Regions from separate parts of the Nitrobacter vulgaris genome, predicted to be linked through region 1. Evidence: riboswitches for the same ligand, from Rfam matches in the RefSeq annotation. Region 1 holds a riboswitch; the other holds the start of a gene.
What was found. Region 1 has a riboswitch for cobalamin ahead of GGQ85_RS09495 (ribonucleoside-diphosphate reductase subunit alpha). Riboswitches for the same ligand answer to the same signal wherever they lie in the genome.
Positions count from the first base shown of each region.

Region 2: another riboswitch for cobalamin. It lies ahead of GGQ85_RS06310 (TonB-dependent receptor plug domain-containing protein); the one in region 1 lies ahead of GGQ85_RS09495 (ribonucleoside-diphosphate reductase subunit alpha).

Region 1 is NZ_JAVDPZ010000012.1:42,681-48,597, reverse strand. It holds gene GGQ85_RS09500 (epoxyqueuosine reductase QueH) at 1-591, opposite strand, end outside; cobalamin riboswitch at 779-979, shown strand; gene GGQ85_RS09495 (ribonucleoside-diphosphate reductase subunit alpha) at 1,097-4,006, shown strand; gene GGQ85_RS09490 (ribonucleotide-diphosphate reductase subunit beta) at 4,063-5,238, shown strand; gene GGQ85_RS09485 (MFS transporter) at 5,287-5,917, opposite strand, start outside.
Region 2 is NZ_JAVDPZ010000007.1:84,535-90,451, forward strand. It holds gene GGQ85_RS06300 (PAS domain-containing sensor histidine kinase) at 1-779, shown strand, start outside; gene GGQ85_RS06305 (peptidoglycan-binding domain-containing protein) at 802-1,365, shown strand; gene GGQ85_RS06310 (TonB-dependent receptor plug domain-containing protein) at 1,565-3,649, opposite strand; cobalamin riboswitch at 3,763-3,957, opposite strand; gene rpe (ribulose-phosphate 3-epimerase) at 4,183-4,884, opposite strand; gene GGQ85_RS06320 (P1 family peptidase) at 5,188-5,917, opposite strand, start outside.

The DNA of each region.
Region 1 (5,917 bases):
GTGCTGATTGGTATCGCGCAGCGAATAGACGCAGCCGCAATACTCCTGTTGATAGAATTGCTCGCGCTTGCTGATATCGATCATTCGCTGCGAGCCGCCGCCCTTGCGCCAGTTGAAATCCCAATACGAGAGACCGTCATAACGTCCGGCCGCGCGATGGCCGCAGTCGTTGATCTGCGCCATGTTCTTCCAGCGGGAGATGCCGAGCGACGACGTCATCACCGGGAAACCATGCTCATGTGCATGGAGCGCGGTGCGCTCGAAGCGCATGTCGAAGCACATGGTGCAGCGCGCCCCGCGTTCAGGTTCCCACTCCATCCCTTTGGCACGGGCAAACCAGTTATCCTTGTCGTAATCAGCATCAACGAACGGCACGCCGTGCTTCTCCGCGAAGCGGACGTTTTCGTCCTTGCGCAGCAGGTATTCCTTCAGGGGATGGATGTTCGGATTGTAAAAAAAGATCGTGTAATCGATCCCCGATGCGAGCATCGCTTCCATCACTTCGCCTGAGCAGGGCGCGCAACAGGAATGCAGCAACACCTTTTTTTGCCCGTTCGGGGGCGTCAGGTTCGGTCGGACGAATTCGGTCACGGCGGACTCGGCGGTTGAGCGGCGAAACAAACGCCGCGGCAAATCTGCGCAGATAATGGTCTGTATGATCGAAGCGTCAAGAGTTGGACAGAGCGATGGTTGCACAGCGTTTTTCGCCGAACTGTGAATTACGAGAATTGTGAAGCCGGAGTCGAAACGATCTGTTGACTCGGAATTTGGTGCGGCTACTAGATATGGTGGTCACGGTCTCTCGAGTCGCAACACCGAGAGCTAAAGAGGGAAGCCGGTAGTGCCGGCGCTGCCCCCGCAACTGTTAAGCGGCGAGCCGAAGTCCATTGAGTGTCACTGGGATCGCAAGGCCCTGGGAAGACCGGACGGACGCTGAGACCCCGCAAGCCAGGAAACCTGCCGTGACAGCCGAAACGTTCCCTGGGCGGGGTGTCCCAGCGGGCCGCTTGACGGGAATCGCGGCGTCCGCCGTGGGATTTCCTGCGCGCGTCTCCCGCCTGACCCCGGCTCGCAACAAAACTGGGGTCTTGAGCCGATGTCTCTCGCAACCGAAGCTGCGCGTGCTGTGCGTCCGTCTTTGCCTGCTGCGGCTGCGATGCCGCCCAGCGAACCCGCGTACCAGGTCATTCGGCGCAACGGTTCGGTCTCGCCGTTCGATTCATCGAAGATCGCCGTCGCGCTGACCAAGGCGTTTCTTGCGGTCGAGGGAACCAGCGCCGCCGCCTCGCGCAGGGTCCATGACATCGTCACTGAGTTGACCGGCCAGATCGTCGCCAGCCTGTCGCGGCGGTCCGACGCCGGCCGCACCTTCCACATCGAGGACATCCAGGATCAGGTCGAACTCGCGCTGATGCGGAGCGAGCATCACAAGGTCGCGCGCGCCTATGTGCTCTATCGCGAGGAGCGCGCGCGCGAACGGGCGAAGGCGCAAGGGTCGAAGGCAAAGAAGGGCATCCAGGCAGTGGTGACGCCAGTGCTGCGGATGAAGTTGGCCGACGGATCGATGGTACCTATCGATACCAAACGCCTCGCCGCCGTGGTGGAGGAGGCCTGCGCAGGACTCGAGGATGTCTCCTCCTCCGCGATTCTGACTGAAACCCATCGCAACCTTTATGACGGCATCAGCGTGGACGAACTGGCGCTGGCGACGATCCTTGCCGCCCGCACGCTGGTCGAAACCGATCCCGATTACGCCAAGGCCAGCGCCCGGCTGCTGCTCGACAAACTGCGCCGCGAGGCTTTGAGCTTTGTCTCGGGACGGTCCGAGCAGGCTACGCAAGCCGAGATGGCAGAGCGCTACGCGGATTACTTCCGCGCTTATGTGAGAACGGGCATCGACAACGAACTGCTCGATCCGGAGATCGGCCGTTTCGACCTCGACCGGCTTGCGGCTGCGATGAAGCCGGAACGCGATCTGCGATTCGACTATCTCGGACTCCAGACGCTCTACGATCGCTACTTCCTGCACGTCCGCGGTGTGCGTTTCGAGCTGCCGCAGGCGTTCTTCATGCGCGTCGCCTGCGGCCTCGCGCTGCGCGAGATCGATCGTGAGGAGAAGGCGATCGCGTTCTACGACCTGCTCTCATCGTTCGACTTCATGGCCTCGACGCCGACGCTGTTCAACGCCGGCACGCTGCGCCCGCAGCTCTCGTCCTGCTTTCTCACGACTGTCGCCGACGACCTCGACGGCATCTTCAAGGCGATCAAGGACAATGCGTTGCTTTCCAAGTATGCGGGCGGGCTCGGCAACGACTGGACGCGCGTGCGTGGGCTCGGCGCACATATCAAGGGCACCAACGGCGAAAGCCAGGGCGTGGTGCCGTTCCTGAAAGTCGCGAACGATACCGCGATCGCCGTCAACCAGGGCGGCAAGCGCAAGGGCGCGGTGTGCGCCTATCTCGAAACCTGGCACATCGACATCGAGGAATTTCTCGACCTGCGAAAGAACACCGGCGACGACCGTCGCCGCACCCATGACATGAATACGGCGAACTGGGTGCCGGACCTCTTCATGCAGCGCGTCGAAGAAGATGGCGTCTGGACGCTGTTCTCACCCGACGAGACGCCGGACCTGCACGATCTCGCCGGCAAGGCCTTCGCTGAACGCTACGCTCACTATGAAAAGAAGGCTGCGGGCGGCGAGCTGCGGGTGACGAAGCAGGTCCGAGCTGTCGACCTGTGGCGGCGCATGCTGACCATGCTGTTCGAGACCGGGCATCCCTGGATCACATTCAAGGACCCCTGCAACCTGCGCTCACCTCAGCAGCATTGCGGCGTCGTGCATTCCTCAAACCTCTGCACCGAGATCACGCTCAACACCTCAAAAACGGAGATCGCGGTCTGCAATCTCGGCTCCGTCAACCTGATGAACCACCTCAAGGACGGTAAGCTCGACCACGAGCACCTCGCGCGCACGGTCACGATTGCGATGCGCATGCTCGACAACGTGCTGGACGTGAATTTCTACACCATTCCGGAGGCGCGGACCTCGAACCTGCGGCACAGGCCGGTCGGGCTCGGCGTCATGGGCTTTCAGGATACGCTCAACATCCTGCGCCTGCCTTATGCGTCGGACGACGCCGTGGCCTTCGCAGACGAGAGCATGGAAGCGATCGCCTATTACGCGATCTCCGGGTCGGTCGATCTCGCGGCGGAGCGCGGCCGCTATCCCTCCTATCAAGGATCGCTGTGGTCGAAGGGTATCCTGCCGCTCGATTCCCTCACGCTGGTCGATGAAGCGCGCGGCGCGGCGGTCGAGATCGACCGTTCCAGCCGTCTCGACTGGGCCTCGCTGCGCGAGAGCGTCATGACCATCGGGATGCGCAATTCGAACTGCATGGCGATCGCGCCGACCGCGACGATCTCCAACATCTGCGGCGTGTCGCAGTCGATCGAGCCCGCCTATCAGAATCTCTACGTCAAATCCAACATGTCCGGCGACTTCACGGTGGTGAACGCACATCTCGTGCGTGATCTTAAGGCACGCGGCCTATGGGACGAGGTGATGATCTCGGATCTCAAGTATTTCGACGGCAGCGTCGGTCAGATCGACCGCGTTCCCGATGATCTCAAGGCACTCTATGCCACCGCCTTCGAGATTGACTCAGGCTGGCTGATCGACGCCGCGTCGCGCCGGCAGAAGTGGATCGACCAGGCGCAGTCGCTCAATCTCTACATTGCCAATCCGAGCGGCAAAAAACTCGACGCGCTCTATCGCCATGCCTGGAAACGCGGCCTGAAGACGACCTATTACCTGCGCTCGCGGTCGGCGACGCATGTCGAGAAATCCACGCTCAAAGGCACCGACGGCAAGCTCAACGCCGTGTCCGCGGCCGTTTCCGCCGCAGCGCAGGACGGCCATGCGAATGGACACAATCGCTCCGACAACACTGAAGGCTGGAAAGCCTGCCGCATCGAGGATCCCACCTGCGAGGCGTGTCAGTAGCCTCATTTCGTGCTCGCGCGTCGCTTGCACAAAGAAGAAACAATCAGGAACACCCCATGCTCGATTGGTCCGACACCTCTTCTCCCGCACTGGCACGATCCGCTCCGCCGCAGACGCTCGCGCATAACGACGTGACGTCTGATCCATCGCCTTGCGTGACAATGACCGACACCTCTGTCGATGCCACCGGCCTCGGCGAAATCGATCGCGGCGCTGCACGGGTGCGCGTCGATGACAAGCGGATGATCAACGCCCGCGCCGACGTCAACCAGCTCCTGCCGCTCAAGTACCGATGGGCCTGGGAGAAGTATCTCTCCGGCTGCAATAATCACTGGATGCCGACCGAAGTGTCGATGCAGGCCGACATCGCATTGTGGAAATCGAAGGACGGCCTCACCGATGACGAGCGGCGCATGATCAAGCGCAATCTCGGCTTCTTCGCGGCGTCTGAGTCGCTGGTCGCCAATAACATCGTTCTGGCGATCTACCGTCACCTCACCAATCCCGAATGCCGGCAATATCTGCTTCGCCAGGCCTTCGAGGAAGCCGTCCACACTCACACTTTCCAGTACATCGTCGAAAGCCTTGGTCTCGACGAGGGCGAATTGTTCAACATGTATCGCGAGGTGCCCTCTATCACCGACAAGGCGGCCTGGGCGCTCAAACACACGCAGCATCTCGACGACCCTGGCTTCAAGACCGGCACGCCGGAAGCGGATCAGGCGTTCCTGCGCGACCTCGTCGCGTTCTACGTCGTGTTCGAAGGGATGTGGTTCTATACGGGCTTCGTGCAGATCCTCTCGCTCGGCCGACGCAACAAGATGGTGGGCATCGCCGAGCAGTATCAATACATCCTGCGCGACGAGTCGATCCACCTGAACTTCGGCATCGACATCATCAACCAGATCAAAATCGAGAACCCGCATCTCTGGAGCAAGCATTTCCAGGAAGAGGTGCGCGCCATGTTGAAGAATGCCGCCGAGCTCGAGGCCGCGTATGGGCGGGACACCATGCCACGCGGGTTCCTTGGCCTGAATGCCGCGCTGTGCGAGACCTACATGCACGTCATCGCCAACCGGCGATGCGCTCAGCTCGGGCTCGCGCCGGTGTTTCCCGAGGCCGACAATCCCTTTCCATGGATGAGCGAGGCGATGGATCTCAAGAAGGAGAAAAACTTTTTTGAGACCCGCGTCATCGAATACCAGAATGGCGGCGCACTTGCGTGGGATTAACCGGACCGCAAAATGCCGACCGGATAAACCGGAAGCACCGCGCCTGGTTTAAGCCGCCGCCATAGCCTCCCTCCTAGGGAAGAACGGCCGAAAGCTCATCAGGATCAGCATAGCCATCAGGCCCATGCCCCACGAACCGACATACATCAGCGCGTAGCTGCCGAAATGGTCGTAGATCAGCCCGCCCAGCAGCGGGCCGGTCGACATGCCAAGGCTGCCGGCCATCGCGGTGCCGCCGATGATCGTGCCCATCATCTTCAACGGGAAATTCTCCCGGATGATCACGGCATAGAGCGGCATCGTTCCGGCGTAAAGGAAGCCGACGACCACTGCCACGGCGTAGAAACCGCCGAGCTGGTTGACGAAAGCATAGGCGAGTACGCCGAAGGCCTGCGCCATCAGTCCGATCACCAGAACGCGTTGCGCACCGAACCGGTCTCCCGCAAGGCCGAACCCGATGCGACCGAACATGCCGGCCAACCCCTCGATGCTGTAGATCGACACCGCAGCAATCATCGGTATGCCGCACGTCACCGCATAGCTCACCGTATGAAAGATCGGGCCTGAGTGAGTGGCGCAGCAAAAGAAGTTCGCCAGCATCAAAATGATGAACTGCGGTGAACTCACCGCTTGCCGAACGGTCATGTTCGATTGCGACTCACTCATCGTCATCCCGGTC
Region 2 (5,917 bases), on a different contig from region 1:
CACGGTTTCTCGCGACCGTGAGCCACGAACTGCGCACACCGCTCAATGCCATCATCGGATTTTCAGAGATGATCGTTCAGGAGGCGACGCTGCCGCTCGATGCCACGCGCCGCAAGGAGTATGCCCAGCTCATTAACGACTCCGGCCAGCATCTATTATCGGTGGTCAACAGCATTCTCGATATGTCGAAAATGGAGTCCGGGAATTTCGAGATATTGTCCGAGCCGTTCACGCCGCGCGAGGTGCTGCTCAACGGGAGCAATCTGCTCGCGCTCAAGGCGCGCGACAACGGTATCGAACTGGTCACGCGCGTTCCGGAAAATTTGCCACAGATGATTGGCGATCCGCGCGCGTTCAAACAAATCGTTCTGAATCTGGTATCGAATGCCATCAAGTTCACGGAGCGGGGCGGCCGCGTCACGATCTCGGCCCGCATCGAAGGATCGCGCATGGCGCTGCGCGTGATGGACAACGGCGTCGGCATCGCGCAGGAAGATCTTAAGCGGATCGGCGACCCCTTCTTCCAGGCGGGGAAGACCTATCAACGACGTCAGGAGGGGACTGGACTTGGATTGTCGATCGTCAAGAGTCTGGTCGTGTTGCACCAGGGCGAGATCGATGTGCAGAGCAAGGTACAAGAGGGGACCACGGTAACCGTCATGTTGCCGCTGATACTCGTGCCCGACGCGGAGTCGTCATCGAATAACATCGCGACGCTGACGCCGGCCTCCCGCTCCGGCAAGCAGGATCAAGATTACCGGGTGAGGAAGAGTGCCTAGAAAAATTGTTGAAGAGGGTATGATGCGGCCACGCCGTCGCAGCGTGGCAACCAGGAAGAGCGAAGTTGACGAGGAACGCGGTCTCGCGATGCGCGTGCTCCTGCATAGCCCGAAAGATCTGGTTGCCGGGTGCCTGGCTTTTACCGCCATCGGCGCGATCGTCACGAACGCCATGTTCCTGCAGGCCGGCCATCATCCGTCGCCGATATTTGGATCGGCTGTCACCATGCCGCTGGTGCAACAGAGCAATCCGCTGCCGCGGCCTCGACCAGTCGAGGCGGATCAGACGGGGACGACAGAACAGCATGCGAGTGCGGGAGATGCTCCCACCAATCCCGTCAAAACGACTGGGCTGCATAGCGATCCCGTCGCCGATCTTATCAATGCGAATCGCCGCGTCGCCGCCGTGCAGCGGATATTGACGGAATATGGCTATGGTCAATTTAAGCCGACAGGAACGGCCGGGCCCGAAACCCAGGCGGCGATCCGGAAGTTCGAGCAGGCTCGCCGGATGCCGGTGACCGGCCAGATGTCCGATCGTCTCGTGCGCGAGCTCGTTGCCCTGACTGGACGGCCGATCGATTAGACTACAGCGTTTCGAGCGAAGCATGTCCTCGGGCTTGACCCGAGGATGAATGACCTGTTCGTGTAAAGAAAACACGTCAAAACAAAAAGCTAAAGGCCCGGCTTTGATTCATCAAAGCCTTAAATAGCTTTAGCGAGCTCTTTTGTTACGTGGACTCGCGCCGCCTTTTCACTTCTCCTCGTCGGGGAGAGGTCGAGAGCTATCGCACCCCGTAACTTGCCACCCGGATGCCGCCAAAAATCGCAAGGCCCGGCGCAAGGAACCCGGTCGGATTTTGGTAGCGGGCATCAAAGAGATTATCGATCCGCCCGAATACCTTGACCTGGTCATTGACGGCATAGTCGCCACGCAAGTTCACCAGCGTATAGCCCGGCGCTACAATTCCGGAGATTGAACCGTCGCGGGTGACATCAATCCAGTCGTTGACGCGGAGCACGGTCGCCGACAGTGTCAATGCATCGAGGGGGAGCCAGGTCGCGGTTGCGCTCCACTTTTCCTTCGGTCGGCGCAGCAGCTGCATGCCGGTGGCGGCATTGACGGCACGGGTGAAGGTGTAATCCGCGCGAATTCCGAAACGCTCGGTGATCTGTGCCGAAACAAAAGTTTCGGTGCCTTCGGTCGTCGCGCTGTTCACGTTCACCAACGATGTGAACGTGGCATTGTAGTCGATCAGGTTGGTGATGTCGTTATGGAAGTAAGTCGAGCCGAACCGTACACGATCGTTGAACAGAGGTTGCTCGAAACCGGCATCGTAGCCGCGGCTATCTTCCGGTTTCAGGTTGCGATTGGCGAAGAAATTGAAGGTTGGAAAGTCCCGGAATAACTGGCTCAGCGAAGGCGCCTTGAATCCCGTGCCGTAACTTGCTTTCAGTTTCGTTTCCGTGATTGGAACAATGATCGCCGGTGCGACCCGGTAGGTCATACGCTCGCCGAACAGATCGTTGGAATCTTGGCGGACATTCGCAACGAGGAAAAGGCGGTTCGCGAGAGCTGATTGCAACTCGATGAAGCCTGCCTTGTTGCCGTTCTTGGCGGCAAGATCGGTGGTGTCGATGCGATCGGTCTGATGCTCGGCGCCGAAGACCAGATGGTTGTCACGCGCAATTTCGGCCACCGTGCGCCAGTCAAACTTGAGGCGCTCGCCCGTGGTGGTCGTGACCGGACTGCCGGGACCTGCGTCGTAGCCTCTGCTGTTGGTGTAATTGACACCGAAGTAGCTTTGGACGCGCCCATCGAACAGAGACCACACGGCTTCTTCGCGGTTGAAGAGTTGCTGGACAGCGTGTGTGCTCTGGGTGGCGTTGGGCGTGCTTGGAAATCCACCGTCGCCTGTGAACAGCAGCGTCGCGTCAGTATAGCGGACCACCGAGTTGACTGTCAGATTCTCATTGAGATCGACGCCGAGCTTGGTCGAATAGGTCATGTTGTCATAGTTGTTTCCGATCGCTTGCCGTCCGGGCGGGAGAAGCTCCGGCGGTGTGACAGGAACATCTCCGGCATGGAGATGGGCGACGTTGACCGCGTAGTTGAAGTTCTTTTCGGAGCCGCTCAATCCGAGCGTCTGGTTGAACGTTTTGAATGAGCCGGACTCGATTGACGCGGTGGCGCGCGGAGGACCTTCTCCCTTTTTTGTGATGATGGAGATCACTCCGCCGATTGCGTCGGAACCATAGAGTCCGCTTTGCGGGCCCCGGAGAATTTCCATCTGCTGAATGTCCGCCGCAAGAAGATGCGCATAGTCGAATGCGCCATTCGCGTTGCCGGGATCGCCGATGTCGATTCCGTCGAGGATCACCTTGGTGTGGTTGGCGTTCGTGCCTCGCATGAAAACCGAAGTCTGGGCGCCCGGTCCGCCGGCTTGCAACACATTCAGACCGGGAGCCGTCCTCAGGATATCCGGAACGGTGCGGTACTGCTGGGTCTGTATATCCTTCTCGGTGACGATGGTGATGGAGCTTGCCAATTGCCTTGCAGGCGTCACCACTCCCGTGGGGCTGACCACGGTCGAACCCATCGTGCCCGGAACGGGCGTCTCAGTGACAGGAGCTTGTCGAGGAGCGGAGCGGGCCACACGGCGCGATCGCGACGCCGCGCGGTGAGATGGCGGCCGTGAATCTGTCGTTCTATCCGGCGGCGGCGCGATCCGGATCGGAGGCAGCAGATTGGGAGAGGCGGATTGCTGCGCGCACGAAGGCGTCGTCAGGCCGACCGATCCCAGCGAGGCGAGGACGGTGGAGGCAAGCAGGCTTCTGCGATAAACCCCGGACAAGGAGGAGGCGGACATGGAGGGAACCTCGGCAGGACGTCGGTGGCACGTCACAGCGAACGAGGTTTCACGGGAGCCTATGCCGGCGCCGATGAAGCGGATGTCTGTAGTCCCCGACTGACATCTTCGCGTGTGACCACGGCTTGACGGCAGGTCTCCTGGCTCGCGGGTCGTTACCTGGCGTCGCCTTCCCGGGGCCGAGATATCCCAGTGGCGTGTGACGCAGATTCACCGCTTACAGTTGCGGGGGCAGCCGTGGCGTTAGGATGATCCCGCACCACGTTCCCTTTTGATCTCCCGAGGGAGAACCGTCGCCGATCTGTTTGAGGGGGAACAAAGTCGATGTCAATCGACGGAGCGACTCAGCTACGGCTTTTCCTCGTGGCGTTGCATATCCGCAGCAACAAGTTGCCGCCGGCGAGATCTGCTTTGTCTGCATTCTCGAGGCTGTATGTTGCCGATGCGAGCAAGCCGTCGGGGCAGGCGGACTTGCAACCCTTCCTGCTCCGGGCGCGGGCGAGAACTATACGCTGCCGGTACCGGCGTTTGCGTCAGACCACTTCGCCCCGTGCTGCCGCGGCGGCGCTGCGGATCGCGTCCATGTTCGCCTTGTAGGATTCCATCGTGCCGCCCTTGAAGACCGCCGAGCCTGCCACGAAGGCATTGGCGCCGGCGGCGCCGAGTTCGCCCGCAACGTCGGGGCCGACTCCGCCGTCAACCTCGATATCGATCGGCCGTCCAGCGATCATCGTACGCAAATCCCGAATCTTGCCGACTGCCGAGGAGATGAACTTCTGGCCGCCGAAACCGGGGTTGACCGACATCACCAACACCAGATCGACCATGTCGAGCACGTATTCGATGGTGGAGAGCGGCGTTGCGGGATTGAGTGTGACCCCCGCCTTCTTGCCGAGCGCGCGAATGGCCTGCAGCGAGCGGTGCAGGTGCGGTCCCGCTTCGACGTGAACCGTGATGTGATCACAACCGGCCTTGGCGAAGGCTTCGAGGTAAGGATCGCACGGCGAGATCATCAGATGGGCATCGAAGATCTTCTTCGTGTGCGGGCGCATCGCCTTGATGACATCGGGACCGTAGGAGATGTTCGGCACGAAATGGCCGTCCATCACGTCGAGGTGGATCCAATCGGCACCCCCCTGATCGACGGCGCGAACCTCCTCGCCAAGCTTCGAGAAGTCGGAGGCCAGGATCGACGGTGCGATAACGAGAGGACGCGGCACAAAAGTCTGGGACATGAACGTTTCCGAAAATTTCTGCGGAGCTTGAGAGAGCCCCGCGTAACATGAGCCGCGTCCGGGGGCAATGAGCGGCGTTAGCACCGGGTCGGGGGACGGAACGCGAGCACGAGGATTCTCTTCATGACGTTTCTCCATTGCTGAGATGCGCGACAGTGCGCACGAGGAGTATCCGCCGGTCAGATTGTCTAAATCTATACTTGAAACTAACCTTAAATACACAAAATAATACAATTATTTATACTATACATGAATTACATGCCGTCCTCGGTGGCGGAAAGACCTATGCACGCCAGATTGGAATCATCGATCAAACCGGTCCTTCCATGCCGGCAATGCGTTCGGAAACGGAAGTGCTTTTGCTTCATAGACGCCGCGTGCGATCGCGCGAGCCACCGTGTTGGCTGCGATCATTCCGAGTTCGGTCAATCCGATGAGCGGATCGATTCGCTTGGCTCCGGTGGCGGCAGCGAACACGATATCGCCGTCCAGGGGAGCGTGAACTGGATAAATCGCCCGCGCGAAACCGGTTTGGGCGATAATCGCAAGCCGTCTGGCTTGCGGTTTGGTAAGCACCGCATCGGTGATGACGATGACGAGCGTCGTGTTTTCGCCAGCGTTTGCTGTTGCGCCGCCCTTCAATCGCATTGCCAGCATCTCTGGCGTGAACGACGGCGGCAACCCGCGTCCGCCGTATTCGTCGCCGGATTCAAATGGCGCCGCCCAGAACCAGGGGCCGTCTCCGACTGTGACGCTACCGACCGCGTTCACCACGGCGAGCGCCGCCACCCGCACGCCACTTGGCGTGGCGGCCGAAGCGGAGCCGACGCCGCCCTTCAAATTGGCAGTCGTAGCGCCGAGCCCGGCGCCGGTGCTGCCGAGTGCAAAATCGTCCCCGGCAGCCGCTGCGGCGGCATAGCCGAGATCGCGATAGGGCGCAAAACGACCCCATTGTTTGTCGCCGCCGTTCAAGAGATCGAACACGACCGCGCCGGGCACAATGGGTATGACCGCGTCGCCGATCGCAAAGCCG